2 regions of the Streptomyces sp. GLSS-08 genome follow, and region 2 is predicted to be linked to the other one. Evidence: riboswitches for the same ligand, from Rfam matches in the RefSeq annotation. Region 2 holds a riboswitch; the other holds the start of a gene.

Region 1 (15,559 bases), on a different contig from region 2:
GTCCTCATCCTGGTCGCCACCGTCACCGCGGCCCGCGTCATCACCGGCCTCGTGGGCAGTCTCGCCCAGTCCCGGTCGGGCGTCGCGGGCTCCGCCACCATCTTCGTCAACATCACGCGCGTCGTGGTGCTGGCGATGGGCTTCCTGATCATGCTGCAGACTCTGGGCATCTCCATAGCCCCGCTGCTCACGGCCCTCGGCGTGGGCGGTCTCGCGGTCGCGCTGGCGCTCCAGGACACCCTCGCCAACCTCTTCGCCGGCGTCCACATCCTCGCGTCGAAGACGATCCAGCCCGGCGACTACATCCGCCTCAGCAGCGGCGAGGAGGGCTACGTCGTCGACATCAACTGGCGCAACACGACCGTCCGCCAGCTCTCCAACAACCTGGTGATCATCCCGAACGCCCAGCTCGCGGGCACCAACATGACCAACTTCACCCGCCCCGAGCAGGAGATGACCCTGCTCGTGCAGGTCGGCGTGGGCTACGACAGCGACCTGGAGCACGTCGAGCGCGTCACCACGGAGGTGATCACCGAGGTGATGACGGAGATCACCGGGGCCGTCCCCGAGCACGAGCCCGCCGTCCGCTTCCACACCTTCGGCGACTCGCGCATCGGCCTCACCGTGATCCTCGGCGTGGGCGAGTTCAGCGACCAGTACCGGATCAAGCACGAGTTCATCAAGCGGCTGCACCGGCGCTACCGGGACGAGGCCATCAGGATTCCGGCGCCGACCCGGACGGTGGCGCTCCAGCAGGGCGCGTCATCCCTGCCCGACGCCGTCAACCCCGACACCGTCCTCCCCGACTCCGGCATCCCGCACCAGCGGGAGGCACGGACGCGGCTGCCGTAGCTCCCGGAGCCACCGCGGGGGGTGCCCCGCCGGGGACGGGCGTGCGGACGGCGGGCAGGGCCCTGTCGAGTGGGGGCCGGTCACGAGATATCTTGATGTCGAGCAATGTTGCAGACGTGGAGCGGAGCACCGGTGACTGACTCGACCATCATCTATACGCACACCGACGAGGCCCCGGCCCTGGCGACCCATTCGTTCTTGCCGGTGGTCCAGGCATACGCGTCGCAGGCCGGTGTCACTGTGGAAACCCGTGACATCTCGCTTGCCGGGCGCATCATCGCCCTCTTCCCCGAGTACCTGGAGGAGGGCCAGCGCATCCCCGACGCCCTGGCGGAGCTCGGCGAGCTGGCCAAGACGCCCGAGGCCAACATCATCAAGCTGCCGAACATCTCGGCCTCGATCCCGCAGCTGAAGGCGGCCGTCGCCGAGCTCCAGGAGCAGGGCTACGCGCTGCCGGCGTACCCGGACGACCCGAAGAGCGACGAGGAGCGGGAGATCCGCGCCCGTTACGACAAGGTCAAGGGCTCCGCCGTGAACCCGGTGCTGCGCGAGGGCAACTCCGACCGCCGCGCCCCGTCCTCGGTGAAGAACTACGCCAAGGCCCACCCGCACCGCATGGGCGCCTGGACCACCGAGTCGAAGACCAACGTCGCGACCATGGGCGTCGACGACTTCCGCTCCACCGAGAAGTCCACGGTCATCTCCGAGCCGGGTTCCCTGCGCATCGAGCTCACGGCCGACGACGGCTCCACGACCGTGCTGCGCGAGTCCGTACCCGTCCTGGCCGGGGAGGTCGTGGACGCGTCCGTGATGCACGTCGCGCCGCTGCGCGAGTTCCTCACCGCGCAGATCGCCCGCGCCAAGGCCGAGGGCGTGCTGTTCTCGGTGCACCTGAAGGCCACGATGATGAAGGTCTCCGACCCGATCATCTTCGGTCACGTGGTCCGCGCCTTCTTCCCGAAGACGTTCGCGAAGTACGGCGAGACCCTCGCCGCCGCCGGTCTCTCCCCGAACGACGGTCTCGGCGGCCTCTACAAGGGCCTCGAGGCGCTGCCCGAGGGCGCCGAGATCAAGGCGTCCTTCGACGCCGAGCTCGCCGAGGGCCCGGAGCTGGCGATGGTCGACTCCGACAAGGGCATCACCAACCTGCACGTCCCCTCGGACGTCATCGTCGACGCCTCCATGCCGGCGATGATCCGTACCTCCGGCCACATGTGGGGCCCGGACGGCCAGGAGGCCGACACCCTCGCGGTCCTGCCGGACAGCAGCTACTCCGGCGTGTACCAGGTCGTCATCGACGACTGCCGCGCCAACGGCGCCTTCGACCCCTCGACGATGGGTTCCGTCCCGAACGTCGGTCTGATGGCGCAGAAGGCCGAGGAGTACGGCAGCCACGACAAGACCTTCGAGATCCCCGCCACCGGCACGGTCCGCCTCGTCGACCAGGCCGGGAACACCGTCCTGGAGCAGGCCGTCTCGGCCGGCGACATCTTCCGCGCCTGCCAGACCAAGGACGCCCCGATCAAGGACTGGGTCAAGCTCGCCGTCACCCGCGCCCGCGCGACCGGCGACCCGGCCGTGTTCTGGCTGGACGAGACCCGCGCGCACGACGCCCAGCTGATCGAGAAGGTCAGGCGGTACCTGCCCGAGCACGACACGGAGGGCCTGGACATCAAGATCCTGTCCCCGGTCGAGGCCACCGCGTTCTCCCTGCAGCGCATCCGCCGCGGCGAGAACACCATCTCCGTCACCGGCAACGTCCTGCGCGACTACCTGACCGACCTGTTCCCGATCCTGGAGCTGGGCACCAGCGCCAAGATGCTCTCGATCGTGCCGCTCATGAACGGCGGCGGCCTCTTCGAGACGGGCGCGGGCGGTTCCGCGCCGAAGCACGTGCAGCAGCTGGTCAAGGAGAACTACCTGCGCTGGGACAGCCTCGGCGAGTTCCTCGCACTGGCGTCCAGCTTCGAGCACCTCGCGACGACCACGGGCAACGCGCGCGCCCAGGTCCTCGCCGACACGCTCGACCGCGCGACGGCCTCCTTCCTGGAGAACGACAAGTCGCCGACCCGTCGCGTCGGCGGCATCGACAACCGCGGCAGCCACTTCTACCTGTCCCTGTACTGGGCCCAGGAGCTGGCCGCGCAGACCGAGGACGCCGACCTCGCCAAGGCGTTCGGCCCGCTCGCCGAGACGCTCTCCGCCAAGGAGCGGACGATCGTCGACGAGCTGATCGCCGCGCAGGGCAAGCCGGCCGAGATCGGCGGCTACTACCAGCCCGACGTCACCAGGGCCACGGCCGTCATGCGCCCGTCGAAGACGTGGAACGAGGCACTGGCGATCCTCGCCTGACGCACCCCCGCGGACCCGCCGTCCGCACACAGCCGCCCCGGCCGGGATCACTCCGGCCGGGGCGGCTGCCGTTTCCGCCACCGTGGTGGCGCGTCGGGCCCCGTACGGGTTCGCAGGGCCGGGGGCGGGTAGCGATCAACCGGGCCGCGACCCGGGTTTCGGCGGTCGGCGGCCCACCGGACTCGACGGAACGGAGTGAGACGTGACAGCGGACGCCGGTATCGATGTGCGGCCGGCCTCGGGCCACACCGGCGCGGAGATCGGCGGAGTCGACCTGGCAGGGCCCCTGGACGACGCGGTCGTCGCGGCGATCCGGGCGGCGGTCCTGCGCTGGAAGGTGGTGTTCTTCCGGGACCAGCACCTCGATCACGCCGCCCATGTGGCGCTCGCCCGCCGCTTCGGGGAACCGGTCGCCCTGCGGTCCCGCGGCACGGCGTCCCCGGCGGACTTCCCGCAGGTGGAGACCACGGCGGACCGGCTGGAGCTGGCCGGGCGGTACGGCATGGACCGCGACGAATGGCTGGAGCGGCGCCGCCACACGCTGCTGCGGGGCTGGCACTGCGACCACGGCGCCCGGATCGATCCGCCGGCGGCCACCATCCTGCGCGCGGAGACCGTCCCCCCGTACGGCGGGGACACCACCTGGTCGAATCTGGCGGCCGCCTACGCGGGCCTGTCCGAGCCGGTGAAGCGCTTCGCCGAGGGACTGCGCGCGGAGCACCGGCTCGGCGTCGGATACCAGCCCCGTCCCGGCCAGGACGCCTACCTCCAGCACCTCCAGGACCATCAGGTCGCCTCGGTGCACCCCCTGGTGCGGGTGCACCCGGAGACGGGCGAGCGCCTGCTGTTCGTCAACGGGTACTACGTGGAGCGGATCCTGGGCGTGTCCCGCGCGGAGAACGTGCGGCTGCTGGAGATGTTCGTCGAGCAGGCGACCCGCCCCGAGTACACGGTCCGCTTCCGGTGGGAGCCGGGCAGCGTCGCCTTCTGGGACAACCGGGCCACCGTCCATCTCGCCCCCGGCGACACCGGCCACCTCGACCACCCCCGCGTCATGCACCGCGTCATGCTCGCGGGCGACATCCCGCAGGGCGTGGACGGCAGGCCCTCCGAAGCCCTGACCGGCTCCCCGCTGCACCCGTCCTGAGAACGCACCCCTTGCCACAAAAGTGAATATTGCGCCCCTTGTGCGATTGTCGCTTGATCGTCCTATTCTGATGCGGGGAGGGCTCGGACAGTCGACGGCCGGCTCCGTGCCGGTGGGAAGTGGGCTTCCATGGCTGAACGATTCAAGCGGCTGGGGCTGGCCGGCGAGATGTCGGCCGAGTTCCTCGGCACCATGATTCTCATCCTCTTCGGTTGCGGCGTGGTGGCCCAGGTGGTCGCCGGCGGCGCACTCACGACGCCTGCGGGCGGTCTCGGCAACCACGACAGCATCGCCTGGGCCTGGGGCCTCGGCGTGACCCTCGGCGTCTACGTCGCGGCACGGCTGAGCGGTGCTCACCTCAACCCCGCGGTGACCGTCGCACTGGCCACGTTCAAGGGTTTCCCGTGGAGCAAGGTGGCACCGTACGCGCTGGCCCAGACGGCCGGCGCCTTCGTGGCCGCCCTGCTGGTGCGCTGGAACTACACCGAGGCGCTGGCCAAGGCCGACCCCGGCCACACCATCAAGACACAGGGCGTGTTCTCGACCCTTCCGGCGAACGGCAACCCCAATCTGCCGGTCCACGAGTGGGGCGCGTTCCGCGACCAGATCATCGGCACCGCGATCCTGCTGCTGCTGATCCTGGCCATCACGGACCTGCTCAACACGCCGCCCGGCGCCAACCTGGCACCGTTCATCATCGGTCTCGTCGTGGTCGCGATCGGCATGGCCTGGGGTACCAACGCCGGCTACGCGATCAATCCGGCGCGTGACTTCGGGCCCCGGCTGGCCAGCTTCCTCACGGGATACGGCGGAGCCTGGCGAGATCAGTACGGGAACTTCTACTTCTGGGTGCCGATCATCGGCCCGCTGATCGGCGGACTGCTCGGCGCCGGCCTGTACAAGCTCCTGATCGGCCGGTTCCTGCCGACGGCGGAGCCGGAGCCCCCCGGACGCGTCCCCTCACCCGACGAGTCCTGACGCCCGCGAAGGAGGCGTATTCCCATGGCGGACTTCGTGGGCGCGGTGGACCAAGGGACCACCAGCACCCGTTTCATGATCTTCGACCACGCCGGCAACGAGGTGGCGAAGCACCAACTCGAGCACGCCCAGATCATGCCGCGCTCCGGCTGGGTCGAACACGATCCGGTGGAGATCTGGGAGCGCACCAACTCGGTGATGCAGAACGCCATGCGGCACGGGAACCTGTCCCCGACCGACCTGGCGGCGATCGGCATCACCAACCAGCGCGAGACCACGGTGGTCTGGGACCCGCGCAACGGCCGTCCCTACTACAACGCCATCGTCTGGCAGGACACCCGCACCGACTCCATCGCCGCGGCGCTGGAACGCTCGGGGCAGGGCGACGTCATCCGCCGCAAGGCGGGGCTGCCGCCGGCGACCTACTTCTCCGGCGGCAAGATCCAGTGGATCCTGGAGAACGTCGACGGGGTCCGTGAGGCGGCCGAACAGGGCCACGCCCTCTTCGGCAACACGGACGCCTGGGTCCTGTGGAACCTGACGGGCGGTCCCGACGGCGGTATCCACGCCACCGACGTGACCAACGCCAGCCGCACCATGCTGATGGACCTGGAAACCCTCGACTGGGACGACGAGCTGCTGGGCTTCTTCGACATCCCCCGGGCCATGCTGCCCGCCATCAGCCCCTCGTCCCACCGGGAGGCGTTCGGGGTGACCCGGACCTCCCGGCCGCTGCGCGCCCCGATTCCCATCACGGGCGTGCTCGGCGACCAGCAGGCGGCCACCGTCGGTCAGGTCTGCTACGCGCCCGGCGAGGCCAAGAACACCTACGGCACCGGCAACTTCCTGGTGCTCAACACCGGTACGGAACTGGTCCGTTCACAGCACGGTCTGCTCACGACCGTGGCGTACCAGTTCGGCGACAGCCCGGCGATCTACGCCCTGGAGGGCTCGATCGCGGTCACCGGGTCCGCCGTGCAGTGGCTGCGCGACCAGATGAAGATCATCAGTGACGCGGCCGAGAGCGAGACCCTGGCGAAGACCGTCGAGGACAACGGCGGAATCTACTTCGTGCCCGCGTTCTCGGGTCTCTTCGCCCCGTACTGGCGCTCCGACGCGCGCGGCGCGATCGTCGGCCTCGCCCGGTACAACGACGGCGGTCATCTGGCCAGGGCCACGCTGGAGTCCATCTGCTACCAGAGCCGCGACGTCGTGGAGGCGATGGAGCAGGACTCCGGGGTCCACCTCGACGTGCTGAAGGTCGACGGCGGCGTGACCGCCAACGACCTGTGCATGCAGATCCAGGCCGACGTCCTCGGCGTACCGGTCAGCCGTCCGGTCGTCGCCGAGACGACGGCGCTCGGCGCCGCCTACGCGGCGGGGCTGGCCACCGGCTTCTGGCGCGACACCGACGAACTGCGCACCCACTGGCAGGAGTCCAAGCGCTGGGAGCCCCAGTGGTCCGAAGACCGGCGCGCGGAGGGCTACGCGGGCTGGAAGCGTGCGGTGGAGCGCACGCTCGACTGGGCGAAGGTCGAGTAGCCGGGCCCGGCGGCGCAACGGTCAAAGGCCGTACCGGATGTCCGGTACGGCCTTTGACCTGCGACTTCGCAAAGTCGGGACGACAGGATTTGAACCTGCGACCCCTTGACCCCCAGTCAAGTGCGCTACCAAGCTGCGCCACGTCCCGCCGCGTTCCCGTGGTGGCCCACGTGATCGCGCAGGTGAACCCTACCGCACGCGCACGGCCGGTCTCGCCGCGCGTGCTCGTCAGGCGTTGGGGTCGAAGGCGATGCCGGCCGGCTCGGCCTTCGCCAGGTGCGCGTTGAAGTTGCCGTCCTTGAGGCCGAAGACGGCGCTGCCCCAGTTGGCCTGGCTCAGCTTGTCGCGGAGACCGGCGGGGTAGCCGTTCCAGCCGACGAGGCTCGGGAAGCGCCAGGCGTGGGAGTGGTTCTCCGGCGGCTCGTCGTTGGAGTTGGCCGGGCGGAAGCAGTGCGTGCGCACGCCGTCCTTGTGGTAGACGACCTTGGGGTGGGTGCCGTCCCACCGGATCCGGTCGCGGCCGTAGACACTGAAGCCGCCGTGCGCGGAGGTGGAGACGTACTGGGCCTGGTTGTTCTGCACCCACACCACGACGTGCTCCCAGTCGTGACGGTGCCCGCCGAGGCTGCTGCCGGCCACGGCCTGGTCCTTCTCGAAGTAGAGGCCGTACATGATCGCGCACCACCCGTTGTTGCACTTCTCGCGCGCGTAACCGTTGGTGTTGTCGAGGTCCCAGGAGTCGCGGCACTGCCCGTTCAGGGCACCGGACGGGTTGAGACCGGCGTTGAGGGTCCCGTCGGGGCCGATGGCCGGCGTCGGGTAGCAGCCGTCCGTGTCGTAGTCGAAGGCCGGCTGGAACGTCTGCTCCAGTCCGTCCGCGTCGGCCGGCAGGGCCGTGGGCGGACCGGCGAGCGCGCTGCCCGGGAGGGCGACGACCAGCGCGAGCGCGCTGCCGAGGATCACCGAGACTCGGCGGGTGCGTGAGTTCTTCTTCACTACGTCCTCCTGGTCGACCGCGGTGGGGGGCGGAGCGGGCGGTCGCGTTGACATGCCCGGATCAGCTTTCCGGGCCGTCGCCGAAAGCACCAGAGGCGGCAGGTGTCGGAGTGATGAAGGATCAACCGGAGTCGGGAGAACGCGGGTTGGTGCGGCGCGCGGTCACACGGCCGCGCGCGGCCTGACGAACCGCGCGCAGCGCGACCGGCTCGCTCGGCGAGCGGCTGGACAACTCCCGCCGCCCGGTCGGCCGCGCAGGGCCGGGCGGCGTCAGCGGGCAGCAGGCGGCAGGCAGCGGGCGCTCAACGCAAGGGGACCGGACGGTCGTGGACGTTCTTCGGCGTCGCGATCTCGGTGATCACCCGGGCGACGAGCGAGGACGGCTCCTGCTCTCCGACGAGGATGTCGGTGTTGATCATCACCACCAGGGTGGCCTTCTTCGACGGCAGGTAGACGGTCACCGTCTCGTAGCCCGGGATGGAGCCGTTGTGCCCGAGCCGGCCGCCGGACTTGAAGATGCCGAGGCCGTAGCTCGTCCCGGGGTCGCCGATCGGCAACGTCTTGAGCCGTTGCGCCTGGGTCTTCGGGCTGAGCAGTTCGCCGGTGGCCACGATCTTCGCCCACCGGCGCAGGTCGCGCAGGTCCGAGATCATCTGCCCGGCCGCCCAGGCCCAGCTGGGTTCCAGTCCGTGGAGTCCTCCACCTCACCGCTCAGCGTCTGGTCGGTGTAGCCGCGGGCGTGCGGTGCGGGGAACTCGTGCTCCTCGGGGAACAGCGTGTGGCGCAGGCGGGCCGGCCGCAGGACCCGCCTCTCGATGAAGTCGCCGAGGCGGGGGCCGCTGACCTTCTCGATCACCAGGCCGAGGAGCACGAGGTTGCTGTTGGAGTACTGGAACTCCGCTCAGGGCTTCGAGTGGCAACGTCACCATCCGGTCCCCGGGGTACACCCCTCGCCCGGTACGCGTTCCTGCGAGTCCACCCGTTCGGCGCCACGGGGGTCTCCGGACGGCCCCGGACAAGGGCGCACGCCCGGTCCCGTGCGGCGCCACAGGGGTCTTGGTGGCGGCCCCGGACAAGGGCGTACACCCCGCCGGCCCGTCCGCGGATCCCGCTCACCGTGCCGCCCCGGGGCGGCGGACACCGGTGACGGACACGACGCGGGGCCGCGGCGAGGATCACCCGGGTCGGCGGCTCAGTGGCCCGCGCGCAGCCGCCAGCCGTGGTCGACCGGGCCGAGGCCGGCGCCCAGCGGGAACCCCGCCGCTATCGCGCCCGTGACGTAGTCCTTCGCGAGCCGCACCGCCTCGGGCACCGTCCTCCCCTGCGCCAAACCCACGGCGACGGCCGAGGCAAGGGTGCAACCCGTGCCGTGCGTATGCCGGTTGTCGTGGCGGGGGGCGCGCAGCCAGTGCGCCTCCGTGCCGTTGGTGAGCAGGTCCACGGCCTCGCCCGGCAGATGCCCGCCCTTGACCAGGACCCAGCGCGGCCCGTAGGACAGCAGTCGCTCCGCGGCCTCGGACATGCCTCGCTCGTCCGTCGCACGGACGCCGGTGAGCTGCGCCGTCTCGTCCAGGTTGGGCGTGGCCACCGTCGCGACCGGCAGCAGCACGGAACGTACGGCGTCCAGCGCCTCGTCCGCGAGCAGCCGGTCGCCGTGCTTGGACACGCTCACGGGGTCCACGACCACGGGTGCGGCGGTGTCCGCGAGCAACCCGGCCACGGTGGCGACGAGTTCGGGCGAGGCGAGCATCCCGGTCTTCACCGCCTGCACGCCGATGTCGTCCACGACACTGCGGTACTGCGCCCGCACCGCTTCGGCCGGAAGCTCCCAGGCGCCCTGGACACCGACGGAGTTCTGCGCGGTGACCGCGGTGAGCACGCTCATCCCGTGTGCGCCGAGCGCGAGCATCGTCTTCAGGTCGGCCTGGATGCCCGCGCCGCCGCCGGAGTCCGATCCGGCGACGGTCAGGACGCGGGCCGGTGCGGCGGACGGTCCGGCGGGGGTGACGGGCGGTGTCATACCTGGTTCTCCGTACGGGGGACGGCGTGCGGGGGGCGAGGTCAGCGGACGACGGCGGTGAGCGCGGTGGCGAGGTCGAGGCCGAGTGCGACGCCGACCGTGCCGGTGAACACGCCGGTCATGGTCGGGCTGGGCGCGGACCACGCCGTGGACAGCCGGCCGTGGCGTGCGCCTTCGGGCACCGGCACGCTGCCCCGCGCCTCGACGCGCAGGTCACCGGGGGCGGCGGGCATCCGCCCGGGGAAGACGCGCTGCGGGCCTGCGACGGCCGCCTCGCCGCCGGCACGCGGCAACGACATGAGACATCCCTCCGCCAGTGCGAACTGGTTCAGGTTCGACGGGTGTGATCTCAGCCCTCGTGCGGGGCACCCCGTGTCCGGTACGCCGGTCAGGATAGCCGAGCCGTGGACGGGCCCTGCGGGTCCCTCACAGTTCGAAGCCGGCGAACCCGTCCTCCGCGTCGTGCCCCGGTGCCGTCACGGTGTAGCCGAAGCGTTCCCGCAGGCCGGGGACGTCCCACGGCACGGCGCGGTCGCGGTAGTTGAAGACGATCTCCTTCTCGGCTCCGCCGTGTTCGAGGATCCGGGCGACGGCACTCTCGTCGGGGTGCTGGTGCCGCGCTCCGCTGGTCGAGATCAGGTAGCGGTCGCAGTCGATCAGTCCGAGGAGTTCGTTCGAGAGGTTGTGACCGCTGCCGTGGTGGGCGACCTTGAGCGCGTCGAGGTGCAGCCGTCCGCCTTCCGCCTCGGCCCGGGGCCGCAGCGACGCCACCAGCCGCCCGTCGGCGGCATCGCCGGTGAGCACGATGCGCCGGCCCTCGAACTCGAAGAGCAGGCCGATGCTGGTGACGTTCGTCGGTGAGGTGTCGGCCCGGAAGGGGGACGCGGCGAGCTGCGCCACGTTCACGGTGCCGAAGTGCTCGAAGCCCGGCACCGGAGGGTTCTCCTCGGGGTTCCGGCCGGGAATCAGGCCGTGCCTGGCGCATTCCGCGGTCCACAACGGGGCCAGCCGCTCCAGCTGGCCGCGGTCGGGAGAGAGGACCTCCATGGTGGATCCGTCGTCGAACCAGGCGAGCGGGCGTCCGACCTCGACGCCGCGTCCGCCGAAGGCGTCGTTCCACGGCGTCCGCTGCGCCAGGAGAGCGCTGGTGAGCTTCTCGCCGTCCCGGGCGCCGAATCCCTCGGCGTCCAGCAGGTGGTCGAAGCCGTTGAACCAGACGTCTGCGAACTCGACGGTCCGGTCGGGGTCGTCGAGCAGGGCGAGGATTCCGAGGATGTGGTCCTGGTCGACATGGGTGACGACGAGGACGTCGATCAGGCCGTCGAGGCCGGCGAGGGTGGACTTGATACGCGGATAGGTACGGGCGCGTCCGCCGTCGACGAGGACGCGGCGGACGAATGTGCCGTCCCCGTACTCCAGGAGCAGGCAGTCGCCGTCCTCGCCGGGCAGCATGGTGAACCGGATCATTGCGACCTCCTGCGCAGGGCGACGACCACGAACGGTTCCCGCATGTCGACCCGCCACGACAGCCGGCGGGCGCGGTCGAGCCGGTCGGCGCACTCGGGGTCGTCCGGGAACTCGGAGAGGCCGTGGATGAGACGGCTCAGCCCCAGCGTGAAGACCGGGACCCCGCGTTCGAAGGCCTCGACGAGCGCGTCCCGTGCCGCCGCCCGTTCCGTCTCGTTCCGGGCCCGGCGCAGGTGACGCATGGCCCACAGCACGGACCCGTCGCTCATCCAGTCGCACTCGTGCCGCAGCCGGTCGAGCCAGGGGTCCCAGCGGTGCGGCTCCTCCGTCAGCTCGCTGCCGACCAGGACGTAGGCGCCTGCCACCGCCGCTAGCGGGTTGGTCATCCGGCCGTAGAGCATGGTCTCCGCGTCCCGGACGAGCGTCGCCGCCGCGTCGAAGGCGCCGCGGACCATGTATCCGAGGGCGGGTCCCACCCGGCTGTCGCGCACGGTGACCGAGACGGCGCTGCCGCTGGGACTCTGCCGTTCGTTGACCAGCACCTCGATCTGCGCGGATCCCCAGGGGGCCGGCAGGGTGACGACGTACTCGTTGCCGGCCAGGTGGACTACGAGGAACTGCCGCGGCCCGGTGCGCTCGTCCAGGGTGGGTCCGCCGTCCTCGTCCAGCGGGCCGTGCGGGCCGAACCGGTAGAGCCGGGCCGCCGCGTCGCCGAGGTCGAGGCTCCCTACGGAGTGCGGCGAGGACCGGGCGAGCTCGAACACCGCCGACCGCCGCACCAGCCCGTCGGCCAGTGGGAGCATGGTCGTGAAGTGCCAGCCCTCCGGCTTGGGGTCGCCGACCCAGGCCGCGTGGCCCGGTTCGACGATCGAGTCCCACTCCCAGACCCCGGACCGCGCGCCCTGGGACCGGGGCACGGGAACCGCCTGACCGTCGTGGTAGGCGCCGTAGGACTCGATGTTGCCCATCAGGTACTGCCAGGAGTGGGACTCGTAGGGCGAGCCCGCGGTGCAGAGCGTCACCACGGTGTGCGCGCCCTCCCGTACCTCGGCGTCCTTGGACAGAACGGCACCCGAGGGCAGCCGGGCGGAGACGACGTAGTGCCCGGGAGTGACCTCGTAGCGGGCCGGCGGCGCCGAAGTGCCGCAGGGGAAGAGGACGTTGCGATGTGCGGCTCCGCCGTCGGCCGAGTAGATGTTGCCGACGACCTTGGCCCCGTCGGGGAGGTCCGTCTCGTGAAGGTCCAGTGCGACGGTCACGCTCAGGCCGGTGCTCATGACCGCACCAGCTGCACCCGGCGGAAGACCGGTCGTACGGTGATGGACTTGCGCAGCACCTCGTCGCCGATCCGCGCCTCGAAGTCGTAGTCCCCGAAGCTCAGTTCTATGGCCCACTCGCTCTCCGGGTCCGCGCCGCCGCCCTCCCCCGCGGCCCGCCGCAGCCGCTCGCAGCCGTCCTCCTTGCAGACGAACTCCGCCGTGGCGTTGTCCTGGGCGGGCGCGCAGCTCACGTACACCGGAACGACTGGCGGGCCGGGCAGTTCGTGCAGGACGAAGACGGGCAGTTCGCCGACCGAGGGGACCTGCACGCCCGCGACCGCCCCGGCGAACTGCGGCTGGTGCATGAAGTGGTCGATGGCCTCGAGCAGATGGGAGGTGTTGACGCGCCACTCGCCCTCGGGATCGTCGCTCGCCGCACCCGCGAGGCTTTTCAGCAGCGCCTCGGTGAAGAGGCTGACCCGGCCGGGCCGGGCGTGCGACCGGTCTCCGGACAGGGTGGCGTAGTAGGGGATGTGGAACCGCCGGGGGAGGTCGAGCGGACGGGTCCCCGCGCCCAGCGGCAGGCGCCCGGCGAACCGCGCGCCCGAACTCTCGATCAGGACATCGGAGTTGGACCGGCAGGCGTCGACGAAGAACACCTGCTGGGCGGCCCTGCACCGCTTGAGGCCGTTCATCAGCCCGGCGAAGTCGAGGGCGCAGTTCAGCGGGTTGTGCTGGTCGGCGAAGATGTCGGCGGCCAGCAGTGCCATGTCGTCACCCTGTGAGACGCCGTGTCCGCAGAAGTAGAAGACGAGGCGGTTGTCGACGTGGCTGTCGCCCCGGTCGTACCACCGGGTGACCGCGGCGAGGATGTTGTCGATGGTCGCGACGTCGATGTCGTGGGCCTCGCCGGTGCGAGGGTTCACGAAGGGGGTCGGCCGGTCCTCGCTCAGCAGCAGGGACAGGCTGCCGAGAGGGCGTCCCCGGTCGCGGTATTCGGAGAGGAGCCAGCTCGCGAGGGCACGGGCGGAGAGCGGGGGCGAGCTGAGCTGCCGCATGCCGTCGGAGTCCGCGACCGGGGCCTCGCCACCGGCGAGGTGGGGGTACTTGCCGACGCCGATGACCAGGGCGTGGGTGCGCGGGGACTCGGCATCCGCGTCGAGGTGGACTACTGAACCGGCCATGGACCCTCCGGAAACCCACCACACCAGAGCATGCCCGAAGGCAGCATTTCTCTTACTATATTCCTGTACGTCAGATGTGTCCCGGTATACCCACGCGGGTGGCTCCGCTCACCGTCGACCGTCGCCCTCAGGGAACGCGAGGCCCGACATGGCCAAGAATCTCGTCGTCTGTCTGGACGGCACGGGCAACCAGTTGAAGGCGAAAGGGAACACCAACGTCGTCCGGCTCTACGAGATGCTGGACCTGGCCGTTCCCGCCCGGCAGATCGCGTACTACGACCCGGGCGTCGGCACCTTCTCCGCGGCGGGCGCCTGGACACCGGCGGGCCGCCGCCTGTCGAAACTGCTCGGCCTGGCCATCGGATCCGGAATGAGGGACAACCTGGCCGAGGCGTACACGTATCTGATGAGGCACTACGAACCCGGTGACCGTATCTACGTGTTCGGCTTCAGCCGGGGTGCCTACACCGCCCGTGCGCTCACGGGCATGCTGAAGGCCGTCGGGCTGATGCGGCCCGGCATGGAGAACCTCGTCCCCTACGCCGTGTCCGTGTACGCGAAGAACAAGGACTGGTCCTCGCAGGACTGGGCCCAACTGCACCGCTTCGCGGGCGCCTTCAGCAACGCAGTCGACGGCCGCGTCGGCATCCCCGTCGAGTACCTGGGCATCTGGGACTCCGTGAAGGCCGCAGGCGTGCTGCGGTGGAACGTGCGGTGGCCGTACACGCGGCAGGCCCCGGGAGTCCGCCGCGTCCGGCACGCCATGTCCATCGACGAGAAGCGCCGGCCCTACCGCGAGTACCTCGTCACCCCCGGAGAGGGAAAGCGGTCCGCCTCGGTCGAGCAGGTGTGGTTCGCCGGGGTGCACTCCGACGTGGGCGGCACCTTCGACGACGACCCCCGGCTCCCCAGTGTCGCCCTCAAGTGGGTCGTGGACGGCGCCCTCGAGGCGGGTCTGCGGCTGAAGCCAGGAGCCTACGCCCGCGAGGTGGCCCTCGTGCCGGAGGACGCCCTCGGCACCGTGCACCGGATGGGCTGGGTCTGGTCACTGCTCACCTACCGCCGCCGCCGGCTGCCCCCGGACGCCCACGTGCACGCGAGCGTCCGGACGCGGCTGGAGACGGACCCGGGCTACGCGGGCCGGGTGCCGGTGACCGCGGTCTGGTCCGACCCGGACTGGCTCACCGCGCGCACGGCGCCGTGATCGGCGACACGCCGGCCACCGGAACGTCAGGCGATCTCCACGAGCAGGTCGCCGCCCTCCACCTGCTGGATGCGGTTGATGGCCAGCCGCGACACCGTGCCGCTCCTGGAGGCGGTGACCGCGGCCTCCATCTTCATCGCCTCGATGGTGGCCACCGTGGCACCGGCCTCGATCTCGTCCCCCTCGGTGACGGCGAGCGTCACCACTCCCGCGAACGGCGCGGCGACGTGGCCGGAGTCGGCACGGTCGGCCTTCTCCGTGGCCGGGATGTCGGAGGAGACGGCGGCGTCGCGCACCTGGATCGGCCTCAGCTGGCCGTTCAACGCCGACATCACGGTGCGCATGCCTCGTTCGTCGGCCTCGCCCACGGCCTCCAGCTCGATGAGCAGCCGGACGCCCGGTTCGAGGTCGACCGCGTACTCCTTGCCCGGACGCAGCCCGTAGAAGAAGTCCTTGCTGTCGAGCACGCTGGTGTCGCCGTAGGTCTGCCGGTGCGTCTCGAACTCGCGGGTCGGCCCGGGGAACAGCAGCCGGTTGAGCGTCGCCCGCCGGTCCTTC
Region 2 (15,559 bases):
TGAAGATCGGCCGTATCGCCGGGCAGTACTCCAAGCCGCGCTCCAAGCCGACCGAGACCCGCGACGGTGTGACGCTCCCCACCTACCGGGGCGACTCCGTGAACGGCTTCGACTTCACCGAGGCCGCCCGCATCCCGGACCCCGAGCGCCTGAAGCGGATGTACAACGCCTCCGCCTCCACGCTGAACCTGGTGCGCGCCTTCACCACCGGCGGTTACGCCGACCTGCGCCAGGTGCACGCCTGGAACCAGGACTTCGTGAAGTCGTCCCCGTCCGGCCAGCGCTACGAGCAGCTCGCCCGGGAGATCGACCAGGCGCTGAACTTCATGCACGCCTGCGGGGCGGACCCGGAGGAGTTCAAGACGGTCGAGTTCTACGCCTCCCACGAGGCGCTGCTGCTCGACTACGAGTCGGCGCTGACCCGCGTGGACTCGCGCACGGGCCGGCTGTACGACGTCTCGGCCCACATGGTCTGGATCGGCGAGCGCACCCGTCAGCTGGACGGCGCGCACATCGAGTTCGCCTCGAGGATCCGCAACCCGATCGGCATCAAGCTCGGCCCGACGACGACGGCCGAGGAGGCGCTCCAGTACATCGAGCGCCTCGACCCGGACCGCGAGCCCGGCCGTCTCACCTTCATCGTGCGCATGGGCGCGGACAAGGTCCGCGACAAGCTGCCCGAGCTGGTCGAGAAGGTCACCGCCTCCGGCGCGGCCGTCGCCTGGATCACCGACCCGATGCACGGCAACACCTACGAGGCGGCCTCCGGTCACAAGACCCGGCGCTTCGACGACGTGCTCGACGAGGTGAAGGGCTTCTTCGAGGTCCACAAGGCGCTCGGCACCCACCCGGGCGGTATCCACGTCGAGCTCACCGGTGACGACGTCACCGAGTGCGTGGGCGGCGGCGACGAGATCTTCGTCGACGACCTGCACCAGCGCTACGAGACGGCCTGCGATCCCCGCCTGAACCGCAGCCAGTCCCTCGACCTGGCCTTCCTGGTCTCCGAGATGTACCGGGACCAGTAGCAGATCAGCAGGGGTTCCGCCTGTTACGGCGGCGTGAAATGGGGCGCGGATCACACACGATCCGCGCCCCTTCCCACTTTTGCGGGGCCTCGGGCTATGGGTAAGGTTAGGTTTGCCTCACCGATCAGTCGGGACGGCATGACCCATGGATCCCGTCGGGAGGTGAGCCGCGTGTTCGTCTGCAACTGCTTCGGTGTCACCGAGGCGCAGGTGAAGCAGCACGCGCAGGCCGGTGCCTGCACCCCCCGCCAGATCGCCTCGGCCTGCAAGGCCGGCACGGACTGCGGTTCGTGCGTACGCCGCATCCAGGCCCTGCTCGGCCGCGGCGCGACCCCGCGCCCCGAGCTCATGGACCGGGGCCGGCCGGTCCTCGCCGGCGCCATGGAGTCCGCCGCGCTGGACGAGGCCGCCTAGGGCCTGTCGTTTGGATCAGGCCGACGTCGCGGGGTCTGGCGCGCACATCTGCGGCGTTGTCGTCGGTCGCCGACGCTCCGCGTCGACTCCCTCCTCCGCCTTGCAGCTGCACGCGCCAGACCCCGCTCGGGTCGATCAGGACGAACCGTCGGTCACAGCCGGCCTGATCCAAACGACAGGCCCTGGCCCTCCCGCCTCCCGCGGCGGCTCAGCCCTCCGGCTGCTCGATCAGCTGCGCGATGTAGAGCGCCTCGCCGAGTTTCTCCACCAGTTCCAGCTGGGTGTCCAGGTAGTCGATGTGGTGCTCCTCGTCCGCGAGGATCGACTCGAAGATGTTCGCGGAGGTGATGTCGCCCTTCGCGCGCATCACCTCGATCCCGCGCCTGAGGCGGTCGATCGCCTCGACCTCCACCTGCCGGTCCGCCTGGAACATCTCGGTGACCGTCTGTCCCACCCGGACGTGGAAGAGCCGCTGGTAGTTCGGCAGGCCGTCAAGGAAGAGGATCCGGTCGGTGAGCAGCTCGGCGTGCTTCATCTCGTCGAACGACTCGTGCCGCGTGTACTTCGCGAGCTTCGTCCAGCCGAAGTTCTCCTGCATCTTCGCGTGCAGGAAGTACTGGTTGATCGCGGTGAGCTCGGCGGTCAGCTGCTCGTTGAGGAATTCGAGGACCTCGGGGTCGCCCTGCATCGCAGAGGCTCCTTCCAGGCGGGAAGTGGGCAGGTTGCGCCGCATCCTCGCACCGGCACCCGGGGCCGTCCAGTAAGTGCACGCTTAGTATGAGTTGCCCGAATCAGGACAGGCCTGGTCATGTGCACCGTCCCAGGTCTGTCAGGATGGAGTCATGGGTCAGCCGGTGGAGCGTGAATCTGGAGAAGCGGCACAGCCGGACCTCCCCCCGGGGCAGCGACTTCAGCGCGGCTGGCCGGTCACGCACTACGGCCCGGTGCCCAAGTTCCGCCCCGAGCGCTGGGAGTTCCGGGTCTTCGGTGCCACCGCCGACCAGGAGAAGCGCTGCTGGACCCACGAGGAGTTCACGGCCCTGCCGTACGCCACCGTCGTGGCCGACCTGCACTGCGTGACGAAGTTCAGCATGGTCGGGGCCGAATGGGGCGGCATCCCCGCGCGCACGATCCTGCGGATCGCCCCGCCGGCTCCCTCCGTCACCCACGTGATGGTCTGGGCCGAGTACGGCTTCAGCTCGAACCTGCGGCTCGACGACTTCGCGTCCGAGCGCACGATCTTCGCCACCCACAAGGACGGCGAACTGCTCACCGCGGAGCACGGCTTCCCGCTCCGCCTGGTCGTCCCGCACCTGTACGCCTGGAAGGGCCCCAAGTGGGTCCGCGGCGTGGAGTACATGACGGCCGACCGCCGCGGCTTCTGGGAGGAGCGCGGCTATCACAACGTCGGCGACCCCTGGCGCGAGCAGCGGTACTCCTACCAGGAGGAGCCCGGGGACGGCCCCGAGATCTGACCCTCCCGATGCGGGCGTCAGTGGTGGTACCGGTGCACCACCGCGTGGCCCTTGCCGCGGCCGATCATCCACCGGTTCACCGGTGTCGTCACCACGAAGGCGACCGCGAGCGAGATCGCCAGGGCGCCCCAGAACAGCAGGTCGTCGAGGTGCGCCTCCATGGCGCCCGGCCACAGGGCGATCACGGTGTTGTCGATCAGCTCCATCACCGCGATGGACAGCGTGTCCGCGGCCAGTGCGACCCGCAACGCGGTCCTGACGGCGACACCCGCCCCGAGGATCCCGCGCAGCGTGAGCGCGTATCCGAAGAAGAAGGCCAGGATGATGGCCAGGACCATCGTGGGCACGTTGCCCCAGCCGAGCGCGGTCCCGACCACCATGCCGAGCACCTCGCCGATGGCGCAGCCGGTCAGGCAGTGGAGGGTGGCCCGGGCGGCCGTCGCCCAGGTGACCGGGGCGTGGGCGTCGGTGTGGTCGTGGTCGTGGTGAGCGTGTCCGGTGTGCGCGTCGTGCTGCATGAGAAGCCCCCAGCGTCAGTTATCGGTTCCCGCACCTGACAGGAACCGTATACCCCCCTGGGGTATTCCTCGACGAGGTCCGTCGTCGCGGAGTTTCTTCAGCCGCTCGATGTCCGCCGCGTGCCCCTCCCTGCCGCCGGGGGTCTCGATGACGAGGGGGACGCCCGCGGTGGCCGGGTGGGTCATCAGCGCACGGAACGGGTCCTCCCCTATGTGACCGGAGCCGATGTTCGCGTGGCGGTCCTTGTGGGCGCCGACCACGTCCATGGAGTCGTTGGCGTGGATCAGCCGCAGCCGGCCGGCGCCGACGGTGGAGACCAGCAGGTCGAGGGTCTGGTGCATCCCGTCCGGCCCGGTCAGGTCGTGGCCCGCCGCGAAGATGTGGCAGGTGTCGAGGCAGACGCCCAGCCGCGGATGGGCGTCGAGCGCCTCGAAGTAGGGCGCGAAGTCCCAGGTGCGGGAGCAGAGCGAGGCACCCTGGCCGGCCGTCGACTCCAGCAGCAGGTACGGGTCGTCGTCGTGGGTCAGCTCGTCGAGCAGCGGCAGCATCCGCTCCCGTACCTGCGCGAGGGCCGTGGCCCGCTCCCGTCCGCCGGTGGCGCTCCCGGTGTGCACGACCACGCCGAGCGCGCCGATCTCCCGGGCCCGGCGCAGGGAGTGGCGCAGCGACAGCACCGACCGCTCGGCGGTCGCCTCCGTGTGCGAGCCGAAGTTGATCAGATACGGGGCGTGGACGTACGCCGGGACCGACTCGGCGGCGCAGGCCGCGCGGAACGCCTCGTCCTGCTTCGGGTTGCCGGCCGGGGTCGCCCAGCCGCGCGGGTTGGCGACGAAGACCTGGACGGCTTCGGCGCCCACCTCGCGCGCATGGGCCAGGCCGACGGTGGAGAGGCCGCCCGCCACCGGGACATGGCCGCCGACGGGGTTGCGGAGCTGCTTGCTTGTCACGCCCTTCAGGGTGTCACGCGCTCCCGTGTGCTCAGGCCCCGCATGTCCCCGGGGCCCGACCGGCCCGCCCCCGGGGAGCGGCCGGGTTCGCTCAGCGGATCTCGATCGTGATCGTCGACCCCTTGGGGGCCTTGTCCCCGCCGTCCACCGACTGGTTCTCGACGGTGTCCCCGAAGAGCCCGAGGAGCCCCCGGTCCTTGTCGACCTCGAACCCGGCGTCCTCGAGCCGCTGCGTCGCCTTCTCCACGCTGTCGCCCACGACGTCCGGGACCTCGACCATCTCGGGGCCCTTGGAGAGCGTCAGCGTCACCGTGTCGCCCTCGGCGAGCCGCCGTCCGCCGTCCCCCTTCGGCTTCTGCTCGACGACCTCGTCCTTGTCGAACTCCGACGACGTGACCCGCCCGGCGGCGACCTTGACCTTCAGGCCCGCGTCCTTGAGCTCCTCGGTCGCGTCCTCGACCGACGAACCCGTGACGTCGGGCACGTCCACCGCCCTGCCCTTGCTCACCGTGATCGCGATGGCCGACCCGGCGTGCCGCTCGGTGCCGGTGGCCGGGTCCGTACCGATCACGGCCCCCTTGGCGACCTCGTCGCTGAAGTCCCGCGTCACCATGCCGGCCGCCAGGCCCGCCGACTTCAGCCGGTCCCTGGCGCCGCTCAGCGTCTCGCCCTCCAGATCGGGCACCTTCACGAGCTCGGGCCCCTTGGAGATGGTCAGCGTCACCGAGTCGTTCTCCCGGATCCGCTCGCCCACCCCCGGGTCGATCCCGCTGACCCTGCCGCGCTTGACGGTGTCGCTGAAGTCGCGCTCGACCTTCTCGACGTCCAGGCCGGCCGCTTCGAGCCGGTCCCGCGCCTGCGCCTCGGTCTTCTCCAGCACGGGCGGGACCTTGGTGAACTGGCCGGAGTTGATGTACCAGACGCCCGCACCGACGCCGAGCACCAGCAGCACGGCCGCGACGATCGCGAACAGGCCGCGCCTCGGCCGCGTCCCGCGCCGCCGCGGCGGGAGCGGCGGACTCTCGAAGCGGCTCGTCCGGTTCAGTGCGGCGTCGTCCTCGTTCACTGGCAGCGGCCGCTGCCCGGACAGTGAGCGCGGGATCACGCTCGTCCGGTCCTCGGCGTTGTCGTGGTCCGCGGTCACGGCCTTCGGCGGTACGGCGTCCAGCTGCTCGGGGCTCAGCCCGCCCCGCGCCTCCAGCACCTGCGCGAGCATCGCCACCGCGTCGTACGGGCGCGCCTCGGGGTCGCGGGCGGCAGCCGAGGCGACCAGGTCGTCGAGGGCCGGCGGCAGCCCCGGCACGGCGGCCGACGGCGGCGGCACGTCCGCGTTCAGGTGCCGGTAGAGCACCTGGGCGGGGGAGTCGCCGGAGTGCGGCTTCTCGCCGGTGAGCATCTCGTAGAACACGACGCCGCACGCGTACACGTCGACGCGGGGGTCGGCCGTGCCGTGCTCCATCTGCTCGGGGGCCAGATAGGAGACGGTGCCGAGGACGGACCCCGTGGTGCTCGTCACCGTGTCCACGGCCCGGACGAGACCAAAGTCCGCCACCTTGACCCGGCCGTCGTCCCCTATGAGGACGTTCTCCGGCTTCATGTCGCGGTGCACGAACCCCGCGCGGTGTGCGGCGCCGAGTGCGGCGAGCACCGGCTCCAGGATGTCGAGCGCGGCCCGCGGCTGCAGCGCCCCGCGCTCGCGCAGCACGTCACGCAGGGTGCACCCGGCGACGTACTCCATGGCCAGGTAGACGTACGACCCGTCCGTCCCCTGGTCGAAGACCTGCACCACGTTCGGGTGGGCGAGCCGGGCCACGGACTTGGCCTCCCGGATGAACCGCTCGACGAAGGAGCCGTCGGCGGCCAGCGTGGGGTGCATCACCTTGAGCGCGAGCACGCGGTCCAGGCGGGTGTCCAGGGCACGGTAGACCGTGGCCATCCCGCCGACCGCGATCCGCGCGTCGACGCGGTAGCGGCCGTCGAGCACCTGCCCGACAAGCGGGTCCTGAAGGGTCGTATCCACGCAGGTGAGTCTACGAGCCGCCGCCGTCCCGCCCACCCGCTCCGCCCGTTCCGGGGGCGGAATGCAGCAGACCTGTGACTGTTGTGCGGCCTCGCGGACGCGCTCGTGGACGGCGCTCGCGTCAGAAGGCGGGGCGCTCGGGATCCAGCCGCGCACGCCCCTGAACCGGGGAGGACGCCTCGGCGAAGTGCCTGCGCGGGATGCGGCCCGCCCGGTAGGCCAGCCGCCCCGCCTCGACCGCGTGCCGCATGGCGTCGGCCATCAGCACCGGCTCCTGGGCCCGGGTCACGGCCGAGGCGAGCATCACACCGGCGCACCCCAGCTCCATGGCGAGCGCGGCGTCCGAGGCCGTACCGGCTCCCGCGTCCAGGATGACCGGCACGCGCGCGTGCTCCACGATCAGCTGGAAGTTGTGCGGGTTGCGGATCCCGAGGCCGGAGCCGATGGGCGAGCCCAGCGGCATGATCGCGGCGCAGCCGACGTCCTCCAGTCTGCGCGCCAGCACGGGGTCGTCGTTCGTGTAGGGCAGCACGGTGAAGCCGTCGTCGACCAGCGTCTCGGCGGCGTCCAGCAGCTCGATCGGGTCCGGCAGCAGGGTGCGCTCGTCGGCGATGACCTCCAGCTTGACCAGGTCGGTGCCGAGGGCCTCGCGGGCCAGCCGGGCGGTCAGGACGGCCTCGCCCGCGGTGAAGCAGCCCGCCGTGTTCGGCAGGACGCGGATGCCGAGCCGGTCGAGCACGGACAGCACCGAGCCGTGCGCCTGTGGGTTCACCCGGCGCATCGCGACCGTCGTCAGTTCCGTGCCGGAGGCCGCCAGCGAGCGCTCCAGCACGTCCGGGCTGGGGGCGCCGCCGGTGCCCATGATCAGGCGGGACGAGTAGGACGTACCACCGAGGACGAAGGGGTCGTCGGCCATGGGGTCAGCCTCCTTGGACGGCGGTGAGGACTTCGACGCGGTCTCCCTCGGCGAGGGCCGTCGCGGCCCACCGGGTGCGCGGGACGACGGTCTCGTTCAGGGCGGCGGCGACCCCGGAGGGGGCCGCGGTGAGGGTCGCGACGAGCGCGTCGAGCGCCGTGCCCGGAGCGACGTGCCGCCGCTCCCCGTTGACGTGGATGTTCATGCGGGCTGCTCCGTGCGGGCCGTGCTGAAGCGTTCGGGTGTGAAGGGGCGTGCCTCGTCCGGGAGTTCACCGGTGGTGAGGACGTGCGCCATGGCGTCGCCGGTGACCGGGGTGAGCAGCACGCCGTTGCGGTAGTGGCCGGTGGCCAGCAACAGGCCGTCGAGCCCGGTCGGGCCGAGCAGCGGCGCGTTGTCCGGCGAGCCGGGGCGCAGTCCGGCGCGCGTCTCGGTCAGCGGCAGCTCGGTGATCCCGGGGACCAGTTCGTGCGCGTCGCGCAGCAGCTCGTACACCCCGCCCGCGGTGACCGTGGTGTCCCAGCCCAGCTCCTCGCTGGTGGCGCCCACGACCAGCTCGCCGCTCTCGCGGGGCACCAGGTAGACGTGGCTGCCGCGCACGACGGCGCGCACGGTCCGGCTCAGGAACGGCGCGTACAGCTTCGGCACGGTCAGCCGCAGCACCTGCCCCTTCACGGGGCGCACCGGCGGCAGCAGGTCGTCGGGGACGCCCGCCAGCCGTCCGCTGAGGCTGCCCGCGGCGAGGACCACCTGGCCGGCCCCGAGGGCGGTGCCGTCGCGGGTGAGCACGCCTGCGGCCCGGCCCCGTACGACGGTCAGGCATTCGGCCCAGGTGCGGTGGAGGACCACTCCGGCCCGCTCGCAGGCCGCGACCAGGGCGGCGGCGAGCCGGCGCGGGTCGACCTGGTGGTCCCCGTCCACCCGCAGCCCGCCGCGCACACCCGGGGCGAGCATCGGCTCCAGACGGCGGCAGTCGCGACCGCTGAGCCACTCCGAGTCCAGGCCGGACCGCTGCTGCAGGGCGTGCAGTTCGCGCAGGTGCGCGCGGTCGTCGGCGTCCAGCGCGACGGCGAGCGTGCCGCACCTGCGGTAACCGGGGTCGAGGCCGGTCACCTCGGTCAGCTCGGCCACGAAGTCCGGATAGCGGCGCGCGGAGGCCAGGTTGAGGCCCAGCAGGGTCTGCTCGCCGTAGTGCAGTTCGGTGACGGCGGCCAGCATGCCTGCGGCCACCTGCGCGGCTCCGCCGCCCGGCTCGGGGTCGACGACCGCGGTGCTGAGTCCCCGTTGTGCGGCCCGCCAGGCGGTCACCAGCCCGATGATGCCACCGCCCACGACGAGGACGTCCGGGATGTCCGCGGACCCCGGTGCGGTGGGCGCGGCGTGCGACATACGCGACATGGGCGTCCAGCCCCTCCCTTCGCCGGCATGACCCGGATCAGGTTCGTACGGTCGGAGGCCGCCCAGCCTCCCTCTCAGCCCGGTGCGTCCGGGCTCCCGCGTGTGCTCTACGTTGGCCAGCCTAGCCCGTCACCCCGGACCCCAGTAGAGGAGTTCCCCGCATGACCCGCTCGCTCGACGGCCTCGTCCTCGCCCCGGTCGCCGACCAGGCGCCGGGCCAGGTCGGCACCCGCACCCGGTTCACCTACCACGAGCGGAACGGGGAGATCTGGGCCGAGTACTCGGGCGGGGATGTCGTACGAGGTCATCTCGTGGGTAGGCGTGAGGGTGACCGCCTCGACTTCCGGTACGTGCAGCTGAAGCACGACGGAACGACCTCTTCCGGGCACTGCGTGTCCTCGGTCGTCGAGCTGGCCGACGGACGGGTACGGCTTGAGGAGAGCTGGCAGTGGGAGTCGCAGGAGGGCAGCGGGACGAGCGCGGTGGAGGAGATCACCCCGCGCACCCGATGACTGATGGACCGTCAGGTGTCTATGGTGATCAGGTGAGCGAGCAGACGCGGGCTGAGGAACGCACGGCGCGGCAGGTCGTCGTCGTGGGCGCGGGCATGGCCGGGGTGCAGACCGCCGTCGCCCTGCGCGAACAGGGCTTCGCCGGCACGGTGACGCTGATCGGCGCGGAGCCGCACCAGCCGTACGACAGGCCGCCGCTGTCCAAGGCGGTGCTGCTCGGCAAGGCCGAGGGCTCCGCCTTCGACGTCGACTTCGAGGCGCTCGGCATCGGACTGCGCCTCGGCTGCGAGGTGCTCGGGGTGCGCCCCGCGGACCACGAGCTGGACACCGCCGAAGGTCCCGTGCCGTACGACGTCCTGGTCCTCGCGACCGGAGCGGAACCGATCCGGCTGCCCGGCACGGAGGGCGTCCCCGGAGTCCATCTGCTGCGCACCCTGGACGACGCCGAGCTGCTGCGCCCGGTCCTCGCCGAGCAGCACGACATCGTGGTCGTCGGCGCGGGCTGGATCGGTGCCGAGTTCGCCACCGCGGCGCGCGAGGCCGGCTGCACGGTGACCGTCGTCGAGGCCGCCGACCGTCCGCTGGCCGGGGCGCTGCCTCCCGAAGTGGCCGCGCCCATGGCGGCCTGGTACGCCGACAGCGGAGCCGCGCTGCGCACGCACGCGCGCGTGGAGCGCGTCGAGCCCGGCGCCGTCGTCCTCGACGACGGCTCCCGGGTGCCCGCGGGCGCGGTCGTCGTCGGTATCGGGGCCCGCCCCGCGACCGGCTGGCTCACCGGCTCAGGCATCGAGCTCGGCGCCCACGGCGAGATCGTGGCCGACGCGCACCTGCGCACCTCCGCGTCCGACGTCTACGCGGTCGGCGACTGCGCCTCCTTCCCCTCGGGGCGGTACGAGGGCCGCCTGCTGGTCCACCACTGGGACAACGCCCTCCAGGGACCGCGCGCGGTGGCGGCGAACATCATCGGCGAGACCCCCGTCGCGTACGACCCGGTGCCGTACTTCTGGTCCGAGCAGTTCGGGCGCTTCGTGCAGTACGTGGGCCACCACGCGTCCGCCGACACCACCCTGTGGCGCGGCGACCCGTCGGGCGCCGCGTGGACGGTGTGCTGGCTGCGCGAGGGCCGCCTCGTCGCCCTGCTCGCGGTGGGCCGGCCCCGGGACCTGGCCCAGGGACGCAAGCTCATCGAGGCGGGCACGCCGATGGACGCGGTCGCCCTGACGGACCCGTCGAAGCCGCTGAAGGCGGCCGCGGCGTAGCGGCTGCCGTCCCGGCCGCCCCGGCCCCCCTCCCCAGGTCGGACGGGCCCGGCTTCCGACTGTCGGTCCCAGATGGCAGGCTTGTCCCGTGACCGAGATTGACGCAAAGATCGATGCTCTCGTCCCCGACTGGCTCACCCTTCCCGACATCGCCGAGATGCTCGGCGTCGAGGTGACCCGCGTCCGGCAGCTGGTGAAGGACGGCCAGCTCATCGCCGTACGCCGTGGTGAGAACCGCGCGCTGCACGTCCCCGCCGCCTTCATCGACGGGGCCGAGCAGAAGGTGGTCAAGGGCCTGTCCGGCACCCTGACGCTCCTGCGGGACGACGGCTACAACGACGAAGAGATGCTGGAGTGGCTCTTCACCCCCGACTCGACCCTGCCCGGCACCCCCGCGCAGGCTCTGAGCGAGAATCGCGGCACGGAGGTGAAGCGCCGCGCCCAGGCGCTCGCCGTCTGATCCGACGACAACCTCCGGTGTACGGACCACGGCCCGCCGGCCCGCCCGGCCGCCGCGGTCCGTACACCGCCGACCACGGGGGACTCAACGATGCCCGAGACCGGTGCCGCCGCCCGCGCACAGCTCGCCGACGCCCGCCTGTACCTGTGCACGGACGCCCGCAAGCGCCAGGGCGACCTCCCCGAGTTCCTCGACGCGGTCCTGGCGGGCGGTGTCGACCTGGTGCAGCTGCGGGACAAGAGCCTGGAGGCGGCGGAGGAGCTCGCGTGCCTGGAGCTGTTCGCGGACGCCTGCCGCCGGCACGGCGCGCTGCTCTCGGTGAACGACCGGGCGGACGTGGCCCACGCGATCCGCGCCGCGCATCCGGCCGGCGCCCAGATCCTCCACCTCGGCCAGGGCGACCTGCCGGTCCCCGCGGCCCGCGCCGTCCTCGGCGACGACATCCTGATCGGACGCTCCACGCACGCGGAGTCCGAGGCCGCGGCCGCCGCGGTCCAGGAGGGCGTCGACTACTTCTGCACGGGTCCCTGCTGGCCCACCCCTACTAAGCCCGGCCGCCACGCGCCGGGCCTCGATCTGGTCCGGTACACCGCCTCGCTGGACACCGACCGCCCCTGGTTCGCCATCGGCGGCATCGACCTCGGCAACGTGGACCAGGTCCTGGAGGCCGGCGCCCGCAGGGTCGTCGTCGTCCGGGCGATCACCGAGGCGGACGATCCGGGAGCGGCGGCCGGCGCGTTCGCGAAGCGGCTGCGGGACGCCCCTGCGCCGCGGTGACGCCCGGTGTCCGAGGGATGGACAAGAAGCCGACGAATCCGGACGAATCCCATCTCTCCGGTTGGGTGACCGGCGTCCCCTGGCTAACCTGCGAACATGGCCTCCGGATCTGCTTCCACCAGGACTGATCGCGCACGCACCGTGCGCGACATGCTCGCGACCGGCAAGAAGACGTACTCGTTCGAGTTCTCCGCGCCGAAGACCCCCAAGGGCGAGCGGAACCTGTGGAACGCGCTCCGCCGGGTCGAGGCCGTCGCGCCCGACTTCGTCTCCGTCACCTACGGAGCGGGCGGTTCCACGCGAGCGGGCACGGTCCGGGAGACCGAACAGATCGTCGCCGACACGACACTCACCCCGGTCGCCCACCTCACCGCCGTGAACCACTCCGTCGCGGAGCTGCGCAACATCATCGGGCAGTACGCGGACGCCGGGATCCGGAACATGCTCGCGGTGCGCGGCGATCCGCCCGGCGACCCCATGGGCGAGTGGGTCCCGCACCCCCAGGGCCTGGCCTACGCGGCCGATCTCGTCCGGCTGATCAAGGAGTCCGGTGACTTCTGCGTCGGCGTCGCGGCCTTCCCCGAGATGCACCCGCGGTCCGCCGAATGGGATCTGGACGTCGCGCACTTCGTCGACAAGTGCCGCGCGGGCGCCGACTACGCGATCACGCAGATGTTCTTCCACCCCGAGTCGTACCTGCGCCTGCGCGACCGGGTCTCCGCGGCCGGCTGCGGCACCCCGGTGATCCCCGAGGTCATGCCGGTGACGAGCGTGAAGATGCTGGAACGGCTGCCACAACTCAGCAACGCCTCCATCCCGGCGGAGCTGAAAGAGCGGATCCTCACAGCCAAAGACGATCCGGCGGCTGTACGCTCCATTGGCATCGAGTTCGCCACCGAGTTCTGCGCGCGACTGCTGGCCGAGGGAGTTCCCGGCCTGCACTTCATCACGCTCAACAACTCCACGGCGACACTGGAGATCTACGAGAATCTCGGCCTGCACCACCCACAGCGGGCCTGGACCGGCCGCGCCGGTGTGCGACACACTGCGTAGCGGTTACTGGGAGAGGGGCGTACATGGGCTGGACGGTCCTCTACATCGCGTTCGGGATGGTCGCGCTGTGGCTGCTGGGTGAGGTGCTGCTGCAGTACAAGGCGCGGCTGCGCTGGCGGCTGCTCGCCTTCGGCGGTTTCCTCTGCGTCGTCGTCGGCGTGCTGATCCCCTCCGTGGTGGTCATCGGACTGGGCGCCGCCGCCTTCGCGGTCGGGCAGACGTACGTCACGCTGTCCTTCCGCCGCGGCTTCTCGACCGGCTGGGCCATCGGCGGCCGTCCGGGCGCCAGCAAGCGGCGCCGCGGCGAGCAGGGCCGCCAGGAGCCCGCGCCGGAGGTCTCCGGTGCGGAGGCGACCGGCGACCGGCCGTACACACGCGACGACGACTACGACCCCGACGACGTCTTCACGCCCGCGCAGCCGTCCGCCCCCGCGGCCACCGCCGTCTACGAGCCGCAGCCGCTGCCCGACGACACCGGTTCCTACGGCGTCTACGACGAGAACGCGTACGCCGGCAACCCGCCCCAGGGCACCGGCCAGCCCCAGGACCAGCAGGCCTACGCCTACGACAGCTACGCGGGATACGACCAGCAGCAGTACGGCTACGACACCGGGCAGCAGCAGTACGCGGCCTATTCCGACCCGTACATCGGCACGCAGACCTACGGCAGCGCCCCGTACGACACCGCCGCCTACCACGGCCAGGCGTACGGGCAGCAGAACCACGACCAGTCCCAGTACACCGGGACCTCCGCGGGCGAGACCCCGCCCGGCGGCGTGTGGGTGCCCCAGCAGCGCAACGCCGAGGATCCCTACGGCGGCGAACTCCCGCCGGAGCAGCCGTATCCCTACCAGGGCGACGGCAACGGCAGCAGCACCGGCTACGACGAGCAGTACCGGTACTGACCCCCAGGAGCGCCGCCACGGCCACCGCGTCCGTTGAGGAGCCCCGGTGGCCCGGAGCCCCCGGTCACCTCACTGTGAGCCCGGAGCCCCCCGGGTCACCTCACTGCGAGCCCCGGAAGTCCGGCCCCTCCACGACGAGGCCGGTGACGAGCGCACCCGACATCCCCGCGTGCGGCAGCCCGCCGCCGGGGTGTGCCCAGCCGCCGACGGCGAACAGCCCCGGCAGCGCGGTGCTGTTCGACGGGTGCAGCAGCCGTCCGTCCGCCGCCGCGAGCGCCGGGGCGGGCACCGCGCCACCGGCCGCGCCGGTCGCCTCGGCGATGTCCGCGGGCGTCTGGACCTCGTGCCACAGAAGACGGTCGCGGAGCCCCGGCAGGGCACGCTCCGCGACGCCGAGCAGCCGCTCCACGTCCGGTGCGGACACCTCCAGACCCGCCGGGACGGTCGCGGTCAGGGTCACCGCCTCGTGCTCCGCGTCCGGCGCCGACGCCGGGTCGTCCGGGCGCAGCAGCGTGAGGGTGGGGGCGGCGGCGAGCCCCGGAGGGTCGCCGAAGAGCCGGTGCAACTCCTCGTCACGGTCCGCCGCGTGCACCACGGTCCGGTGGGCCGCCCCGGCCGGCCGGCCGCCTCTCAGCGCCAGCAGCACCGTCAACCGGCTCGCCGCGCCGCGCTGCGCCGGGACGACGCCGGCACCGCCCCGCAGCGCCGTGCCCGGGGCGAGGGCCTCCAGCACACCCGGAGCGACCCCCGCCACCACCAGGTCGGCCTCGGCGACCGTGCCCGCGCTCCCGCCGAGCTCTACGCCCGCCGCCCGCCCGTCCTGCACGACGATCCGCGCGACCCGCGCACCGAACACGAACTCCACCCTGCGGTCCAGGCACCGCTCGTACACCGCCCGGGCCAGCTCACGGACGCCACCGCGCACGTACCAGGTGCCGAAGGCGTGCTCCATGTAGGGCAGGACGGCCGCCGCCGCGGGGGCGGTGCGGGGGTCGAGCCCGTACGCCAGGGCATGGCTCTCCAGCAGGGCGGTGAGCCGCGGGTCGCGCAGCTCCCGGGCGCCGACCTCGGCGAGCGTGGCGGCCCGCCGGGTGCGCAGCAGACGCCTGTGCGGCACCGCCGGGTAGGGCTCGCGCTCGGCCAGCACCGGCCAGTTCGGCCAGAGCGGCTCCTCCAGGAGGGGCCGGCGGGTGCGGTCCCACGCCTCGCGCGCCCGCACCAGGAAGTCGCCCCAGCGGGCCCCCGCGCCGACGCCGAGCGCCTCGTCCAGGGCGCTGACGACGCCCGCGCGGGAGGCGTTCGACAGGGCGACCCGGGTGCCGTCGGCGAAGACGTGCTGCGCCGACGGGTCCACCTGGACCAGCTCGGCGCACGCCTCCAGCGGCTCCTTGCCGGTCTTGACGAACAGGTCGCGGTAGACCGCGGGCAGCGTCAGCAGTCCCGGCCCGAGGTCGAAGGAGAATCCGTCGCGCTCGAAACGGCGCAGCGCGCCGCCGTACGTCGCCGCGCGCTCGTACACCACCACCCGGTGGCCCGCGACGGCCAGCCGGGCGGCGGCCGCCATCGCGCCCATCCCGGCGCCGATCACCGCAATCCGTGCCATGCCAGGGACTTTATCGGCCGCCACCGAAAGCCCGGCGCGCGGCCGTCAGCCGGGCGGCCACGCCGTCCGCGCCGCGAGCCGCCGCTCCTCCCGGCGCTGGGCCCTGCGGCGCAGAAAACGCCGGATGCGGGAGACCAGGAAGTAGAGCACCAGCAGTCCGGCGAGCAGCAGGACGCCCGCGATGACGGCCGCTGCCTGCGGGTGGAACATCGCGAAGGTGAGGATCCCGGCGACCCCGAGATCCTCGGCCAGGCTCACGATGATGTTGCTGAA

Evidence for each region. Region 2 has a riboswitch for thiamine pyrophosphate ahead of thiO (glycine oxidase ThiO). Riboswitches for the same ligand answer to the same signal wherever they lie in the genome.
Region 1: another riboswitch for thiamine pyrophosphate. It lies ahead of AC0ZLC_RS16125 (cytosine permease); the one in region 2 lies ahead of thiO (glycine oxidase ThiO).

What each region holds. Positions count from the first base shown of each region.
Region 1 covers NZ_JBWJAQ010000008.1:53,087-68,645, reverse strand. The annotation lists gene AC0ZLC_RS16170 (mechanosensitive ion channel family protein) at 1-852, shown strand, start outside; gene AC0ZLC_RS16165 (NADP-dependent isocitrate dehydrogenase) at 985-3,204, shown strand; gene AC0ZLC_RS16160 (TauD/TfdA dioxygenase family protein) at 3,407-4,351, shown strand; gene AC0ZLC_RS16155 (MIP/aquaporin family protein) at 4,481-5,329, shown strand; gene glpK (glycerol kinase GlpK) at 5,354-6,871, shown strand; tRNA gene AC0ZLC_RS16145 (tRNA-Pro) at 6,946-7,019, opposite strand; gene AC0ZLC_RS16140 (NPP1 family protein) at 7,100-7,867, opposite strand; partial or broken gene AC0ZLC_RS16135 (serine hydrolase domain-containing protein) at 8,170-8,768, opposite strand; gene thiD (bifunctional hydroxymethylpyrimidine kinase/phosphomethylpyrimidine kinase) at 9,060-9,887, opposite strand; partial or broken gene AC0ZLC_RS16125 (cytosine permease) at 9,935-10,186, opposite strand; TPP riboswitch at 10,176-10,270, opposite strand; gene AC0ZLC_RS16120 (ComEC/Rec2 family competence protein) at 10,314-11,354, opposite strand; gene AC0ZLC_RS16115 (hypothetical protein) at 11,351-12,631, opposite strand; gene AC0ZLC_RS16110 (caspase family protein) at 12,628-13,797, opposite strand; gene AC0ZLC_RS16105 (DUF2235 domain-containing protein) at 13,946-15,001, shown strand; gene AC0ZLC_RS16100 (pyruvate carboxylase) at 15,028-15,559, opposite strand, start outside.
Region 2 covers NZ_JBWJAQ010000028.1:37,893-53,451, forward strand. The annotation lists gene AC0ZLC_RS31650 (class II 3-deoxy-7-phosphoheptulonate synthase) at 1-1,028, shown strand, start outside; gene AC0ZLC_RS31655 ((2Fe-2S)-binding protein) at 1,191-1,442, shown strand; gene bfr (bacterioferritin) at 1,651-2,130, opposite strand; gene AC0ZLC_RS31665 (sulfite oxidase-like oxidoreductase) at 2,285-2,917, shown strand; gene AC0ZLC_RS31670 (DUF4396 domain-containing protein) at 2,935-3,435, opposite strand; gene AC0ZLC_RS31675 (deoxyribonuclease IV) at 3,451-4,383, opposite strand; gene pknB (Stk1 family PASTA domain-containing Ser/Thr kinase) at 4,475-6,403, opposite strand; gene AC0ZLC_RS31685 (thiazole synthase) at 6,525-7,319, opposite strand; gene thiS (sulfur carrier protein ThiS) at 7,324-7,524, opposite strand; gene thiO (glycine oxidase ThiO) at 7,521-8,717, opposite strand; TPP riboswitch at 8,715-8,827, opposite strand; gene AC0ZLC_RS31700 (avidin-fold protein) at 8,879-9,229, shown strand; gene AC0ZLC_RS31705 (NAD(P)/FAD-dependent oxidoreductase) at 9,262-10,488, shown strand; gene AC0ZLC_RS31710 (Rv2175c family DNA-binding protein) at 10,577-10,948, shown strand; gene thiE (thiamine phosphate synthase) at 11,039-11,725, shown strand; gene metF (methylenetetrahydrofolate reductase [NAD(P)H]) at 11,822-12,778, shown strand; gene AC0ZLC_RS31725 (SCO2102 family sporulation regulator) at 12,802-13,683, shown strand; gene AC0ZLC_RS31730 (phytoene desaturase family protein) at 13,784-15,286, opposite strand; gene AC0ZLC_RS31735 (DUF4126 domain-containing protein) at 15,332-15,559, opposite strand, start outside.